DNA from 2 places in the Paenibacillus sp. GCM10012306 genome. Region 2 is predicted to be linked to the other one. Evidence: riboswitches for the same ligand, from Rfam matches in the RefSeq annotation. Region 2 holds a riboswitch; the other holds the start of a gene.
What was found. Region 2 has a riboswitch for ZMP and ZTP ahead of ACFORK_RS12370 (TIGR01440 family protein). Riboswitches for the same ligand answer to the same signal wherever they lie in the genome.

Region 1 (3,416 bases), on a different contig from region 2:
TATCAGCGGACAAGCTGAAATGACTGTATTTCTGGCAGAAGGCAATTCGGTTACAGAGCAGTTTGAGGCAGGGGACGTTGGTTATGCCCCGATGGGTGCGGGTCACTATATCAAAAATACAGGCGAGGAAGTCTGCCGCGTATTAATTGGATTCAACAATGCCCACTACGAAGCAATTGATCTGAGCGAATGGCTTGCGGGCAACCCCATTGACGTGCTGTCTACAAATCTTGAAATGTCCAGGGAAGAAGCAGCAAAACTGCCGAACGACACCCTTTTCATTGCTCCGGATCAAGGTAAGAAGCGGTCATAGTTCAGCTGACATGATATTGCGTTACTTCAAGCCCACAGAGGAAGACAGGCTAAGAGCCATTGAGGGGTTGTATAAGGACTGAAATAAGCAGAGCCACCGATAAAGGGCGGCTCTTTTATTATGCTCTACGGGGCTTGTAAGGCTTTTAATTAGCTATACCCATTGCCGAATGAATTGGTTTCTGATGTTACGGCAGAGTTTACCCTCCTTCGCTCCGCACAATTTTTTTCTAAAAATACCATGTGAGGGCACTCCTCCCAAAATTCATTAAGCTATCTGGCAGGATAGTTTAAACGTTCCTCGAATATTTTACCAGTTGGATAATCTAATGAAATTTGTTGAATTAAGGTTGTCTGAATGAAACGAAAATCTTATAGATAAGGGTGATTCATGTGAATCAAGGACTCATTGTGTTTTTGAACGGAACGTCAAGTTCTGGAAAGACCTCCATATCGACTGAACTGATAAATCAGAAAGAGATTCCTTTTTATCATTTATCAATTGATGATATTTTTAATAATTACAATGATTTTGTTAATAATAAATTTCCAGATGAACCTCCAAGAGGAATAGATCATCAAGTTGTCTCACAAATAGTTGATGATTCCATATTATCAGTGTACCATTCCACAATTAAATTGTTATCAGAACTAGGTTTTAATGTAATAGTAGATACCATAATCGCAAACGACAAGTATTTTAATGATTTTTATGATTTACTTGTTGATTATCCTATATTGTTTGTAGGCGTACGATGCTCGAAAGAAGAACTCACAAGAAGAGAGCAAAGTAGGGGAGATCGATTAATTGGACTAGCACATTCCCAGTTCGACAGAGTATATTCCTATAATGAATATGATCTTGAAGTAAATACGGAAAAGTTGAGTCCAATCGAATGTGCCGATAAAATATTAAGTTTTATTAAGTCCGATCAGGGTTACTCAGCATTTAAGAAATTAAGTAAAAGAGAGATTAGTGTTTCATAGTAGGCAAATGCATCAGATAACAACATAATCAAGCATTGGGGCTATTGCCCCCTCGGTCTGCCCACAAGATTTCGGAAATATTTGCTTCTCATCGTCATAACCGTATATCAACCCAAATTCCGGCATAAAGAGGTCGAAAGTAATCGCTGGGATCCCCTTATCGACGGACTATTGAATCAAATTGCGTCTAAACAGATACTCCCGGGAAACGTGGTCGGTCCAGTCCTTGCTTTTCATTTTGTTCGTGAACCTTATATGTATACAACTCAGTACAGATAATTTTCATTGGTACAATGAATAGATTAGATTATTTTATTTCTTGTTTTATTTGGATTCCTCAAATACAATAAAGTAAATATTTGGTGTGTGCAACTGGCGTAAACGTGGAGAACCACGAGGGAGCACATATTCATAACGCCGTACGCCTGGGCAAAGTATTTGATCTTTCGATCAAATACTTTTTTTATTTTTCATTGGGAGAGGTCAGGTGCTAGTGATGAAAATGGCTTACATTCTTTTCGACAAGATGACTACGTTGGATTTTGTAGGTTTTTATGAAGCTGTGACATGGATGGGAATTTTAAAGGCAAAAGAAAATGTATCATGGGATTTTTGTTCGAATAAAGAACAGATCACAGACGATCGGGGTTTGACTTTAAAAATTGATCATGTCTTACCTGATTTATCAATCTATGATTTGATATTTATTCCTGGAGGATTATCAACAAGACAACTTAGATACGACACTAATTTTATTTCATGGATTGAGACTGCACGAGATGTTGAATACAAGGTGTCCGTATGCACAGGGGCATTGATTTTGGGTGCAGCTGGTTTTTTAAACGGGAAAAAAGCGACGACAAATACATCCGCATATGAACTTTTAGCACCTTATTGCTCCGAGGTTGTTAAAGAGCGTTTCGTAAGGGATGGAAATGTTTTTACAGGGGGAGGAGTGTCCGCTTCAATTGATTTGGGGCTATATTTAATAGAAACGCTTACCAACGACAACGTGGTTCGACAAGTTCAAGAAAAGATGGATTATCCATATTATCCTGCAAGGAGGTAACTATATTGAGTATTAGATCATTGGTGAAAAACGACCAAGTTCATGTTGAAAAAATCATGACCGAGCACCCTCTTCAGTTCCCCAAGTTTATCATAGACAAATATCCCCCACGCTGGCATACATTTTTGATAGTACAGGATTATGAACTCTGTGGGTACTATGTTAGTTTAGCAAATACTGGTGAAGTAATCGGTCATGCAGGATATATACTCAATGATGAACTTGGCTTATACGAAATAGTTGGTGTTGCTGTATCAAAAAATTTTCAGCGCCAAGGGATTGGGAACGCCTTAATTAATCATATTTGCGGCAAAATAAGTGAGCTGGGCAATAAGCAAGTTATCCTTTATACATTGGGTCATGTTGGAAATGAAGCCACATTGATGTTCTATAGAAATATTGGCTTTGAAATGGTTAATTACGAGAAAGATTTTTTTGAATCCGATTACGATAGGGTCACTTTTGCTAGAACATTTTTATGAAGGAGTAATCAGTACAGAGTGGGCTGGCAAAATGGAGATGTCCTCTAATGAACGTTAACAACGGTGACAAAAAAAGAATACTTAAAAAGTGGGGACAGTAATAGCGACAGCCCCACTTCTCTTTCTCTTGTTAATCAAACAATCAAGCAAAAACTTGTACTATATTCAGCCCTGCATTACACGCCCAATCCCTTACCACCCACAGGACGAAGTCGAACCGGCTCGACTGCTGCGATTAGAGGCTTCGCGCGCTGTATGACGGCAAGTACTTCTTCGTTCTTGAGAGAATCAGCATGAGCCTCAGCATCACGCCACAGTTCGGTCACCCAGATCACATCAGGATCATCTACGGATTCATTGATAATATAGAGCTCGCAGCTCTCCATATTATTGAGACTCCGGGAAGCCTCCAGCAATAATGAGGTGAGTTCCTCCCGCTTTCCAGGGTGGGCCGTCATTTTACCAAACATCGTAAACTTGTTCATTTTATTTCTTCATCCTTTCTCTTTATCTTTTTGCATCCCTTCATAGTGCTGAAACATTTCCAGACTGACCTCCATCATTCG
Region 2 (3,416 bases):
AACATTATGCAACAAAAAAACCTCCGTAGAGCCGGAATCCCGGCCCACGGAGGCAGAAAGGCAGTACAAATACTGAAATTATTATACAGATTAGTATTTCAATTCAGGGTACAGCGGGTATTGATCTGTCAGCTCAGCCACTTGGCGGCCAGCCTCAGTCAAGATCGCTTCATCCTTCGGATTCTTGAGCACATTCGCAATGATCCGGCCAATAACACTCATCGCTTTCTCATCCATGCCACGAGAAGTAACCGCAGGAGTACCCAGACGGATACCGCTAGTTACAAATGGACTAGTTGGGTCGAACGGAATAGCATTCTTGTTCACGGTAATACCAATGGAATCCAGTACCTTTTCCGCTTCTTTACCGGTAATACCCAAGTTGCGGGTATCAATCAGCATCAAGTGGTTGTCTGTTCCACCAGAGATAATGTTAATGCCTTCACCAAGCAATGTCTCGGACAATACCTTAGCATTCTTGATAACATTTTCGGCATAAGTCTTGAAGGATGGCTGCAATGCTTCACCGAAGGCAACCGCCTTGGAAGCAATCACATGCATCAGTGGTCCACCTTGCGTGCCTGGGAATACAGCTTTATCAATTGCAGCTGCCCAAGGTTGTTTACAGATGATCAAGCCACCGCGTGGTCCACGCAGCGTTTTGTGTGTTGTAGTTGTTACAAAGTGAGCATGTGGAACTGGGTTCGGGTGCAAACCTGCAGCAACCAGACCTGCGATGTGAGCCATGTCTACCATGAACAATGCGCCAACATCATTGGCAATAGCAGCGAGTTTTTCAAAATCAATGGTACGCGGATAAGCACTTGCACCAGCTACGATCAATTTAGGACGGTGTTTGAAAGCGGCTTTGCGCACTTCATCATAGTCAATAAGGAAAGTATCCTCTTGCACACCGTAAGCAACGAAGTTATAAAGCAAGCCGGAAGCATTAACCGGGCTACCGTGTGTCAAGTGACCACCATGAGCCAGGTTCATACCAAGTACAGTGTCACCAGGCTTCAGGGCTGCCAAATAAACGGCCATATTCGCTTGTGCACCAGAGTGCGGTTGTACATTGACATGCTCTGCACCAAACAGTTGCTTAGCACGGTCGCGAGCCAGATCTTCGACGATGTCTACATCTTCACAACCACCATAAAAACGCTTGCCCGGGTAGCCTTCAGCATATTTGTTGGTAAGCACCGAACCCATAGCTTCAATAACAGCTTCGCTGACGATATTCTCAGAGGCAATAAGCTCAATATTCGCGCGCTGACGTTTCAGCTCCAATCCCATCGCTTCCAGTACTGCCGGGTCACTCTTACGCAATTGTTCCATGTTCTTATTTCCTCCCTAGTATTGTGTTTATGTTGTGTTTAGTGAAAACCATTAAGTTATTCGCAGAGCGGGGTTCCGCTTTGCTCCTGTGTCCGGTAGACGGCACGTTCGCCGCCGATCAAGGCAGGTCTGCTCCATGCAGCGTTCACTCTAGCTTCTCCAATGTAACGCAGGCTAGGACGGAAAGGCACGGCCACACGTCGTAAATGCATGCCGATCAGCGTCTCCCCGATATCAATACCAGCATGAGCCTGTACGGTTTCTGCCAGCACAGGGTCTTTCATGGAGCGATAGGCAGCAGCAGCCATCGAACCTCCTGCGACGGGAATCGGCACAGCTGCAACCTCCTGTAACCCTAACCGATCCAGCAAAGAGCGCTCCATCACCAAGGCACGATTCAAATGCTCACAGCATTGATACACCGGATGGAATCCGAGTTCATCAGCTACCTCAGTAATGCCAGCAAGCAATTGCTCTGCCACAGCCAGCGCTCCGCCAGTCCCGATCCGGGCACCGGCTACCTCGCTGGTGCTAGCTCCAACTACAAGAATCTTGCCGGGACCCAGCTTCCCTGCCGTAGCAAGCTCTCGAACCACAGTGGCAGTAGCCTCAGAGAGCAAGCGTGCATTGTCTGAAGAATGATCTTCTTCCCCGACAGATCCTGCAGGGTTAACCGCGCGCTCTTCCCAAGAATTGTTCTGCTTCATTTCATCCATTGCCCTACCTCCTAAAATGTTATGACGATACCTCATCATCACCACTTTCGCTTCAGGGACAGATACGGCTGTACCTCTCCAGGAAGCGAAAGTCCAAGACTTTCGGAGGCTGGCAGATACTCTTATTACGCTATAAACCACCCATATCTGTAAGTAAGAAATATAAGGATACATATCTAATAGTCAGATAATTCCATCTATTTCAAACAAAAAAGAGCAGTCCGCAGGTAGCTGCGGATTTGCTCTTTTGCCCAGGCGACCGGCCGTTTATTCCGATGCTCCATCGTGGTTTGATCCACAGTTGTCGCCAGTTACATCGGAACCGATATTTCTTACATCTTAAAGCAAAGAGAGCCGAAAATCAACCTTCTTTACAAACGTCTTACAGACTGTAGCTTATCCAGCAGGCTATGCAGCGCCTTGCGGATCTCGGCAGCTGTTAGCTCATAATCATCACGACTGCCACCAAAGGGATCAGAAATATCAAAGCTCGGAATGCGTTGACGAATCTCGATGATCCGCTGCAGTGCGGCAGCATCCGGTTCCCCTCCAAGAGCAATGGACATTTCTGCTTCTGCATAGAGGCTATCCAGCTCCTCGATATCTTCAGTGACTGACGCTTCATCATGTACATATTCTTTCAGCGTATATGTCTTCGTCACGGCATCTGGAAAATATTGCAGTAAATGCCGCTTGTGACTACCTGTCAGTGTTAACACAAGATCCGCCCAGGCTACTTGTTGACCTGTAAGCTGAGAGGACTGCATGAGATCAAGCACACCCTCATCCCGCAGTATCGCCGCAGCATGTCTGGATATGGATGAGCCTGAAATGGCGGATACTCCTGCAGACCGCACCTCCAGCTCCACTCCGCGCGCCTTGGCATACTTCCGCAGAAGCCCTTCTGCCATAGGACTGCGGCAGGTATTGCCGGTGCAGACGAATAAAATATGCAGCATGTTTATCCACCTCCCAATAAATATTTAAATTCATTCCGCCATAGTTTTCAGTACCGTTCAAATCACTTGATTGGGCAAAAACTATGGGCAGAAGACATAATTAGTTAGAATACTTCCGGTGCCGTTATTGTATCAGAAGATGAACAGCAAGCCAAACCCCAATAGGATCGCCCCGCCAATCGCCTCGCCGTACGTACCAAGCCCACGACTGACATGCCGCCCCAGCAGCAAACCTGTAATCGACATTAGCCCGCCGCAAATGCCAAAAGCCAGTATAGTCAGTAGAATACTGTCCACGAACATCCCTAAAGATACACCTACCGAAAAAGAATCTACGCTGACACTGAGCGAGATCAACAGCATCCCCCAAAAGGTGCGATGATCCCAAACCCTGGGACTGTCA

Region 1: another riboswitch for ZMP and ZTP. It lies ahead of ACFORK_RS05725 (DJ-1/PfpI family protein); the one in region 2 lies ahead of ACFORK_RS12370 (TIGR01440 family protein).

What each region holds. Positions count from the first base shown of each region.
Region 1 is NZ_JBHRYW010000002.1:443,432-446,847, reverse strand. Features, by position in the region: gene ACFORK_RS05735 (cupin domain-containing protein) at 1-313, shown strand, start outside; gene ACFORK_RS05730 (chloramphenicol phosphotransferase CPT family protein) at 706-1,299, shown strand; ZMP/ZTP riboswitch at 1,658-1,737, shown strand; gene ACFORK_RS05725 (DJ-1/PfpI family protein) at 1,796-2,368, shown strand; gene ACFORK_RS05720 (GNAT family N-acetyltransferase) at 2,374-2,850, shown strand; gene ACFORK_RS05715 (putative quinol monooxygenase) at 3,027-3,335, opposite strand; gene ACFORK_RS05710 (helix-turn-helix transcriptional regulator) at 3,345-3,416, opposite strand, start outside.
Region 2 is NZ_JBHRYW010000004.1:358,447-361,862, reverse strand. Features, by position in the region: gene ACFORK_RS12375 (serine hydroxymethyltransferase) at 91-1,338, opposite strand; gene ACFORK_RS12370 (TIGR01440 family protein) at 1,395-2,054, opposite strand; ZMP/ZTP riboswitch at 2,297-2,379, opposite strand; gene ACFORK_RS12365 (low molecular weight protein arginine phosphatase) at 2,426-3,013, opposite strand; gene ACFORK_RS12360 (manganese efflux pump MntP) at 3,146-3,416, opposite strand, start outside.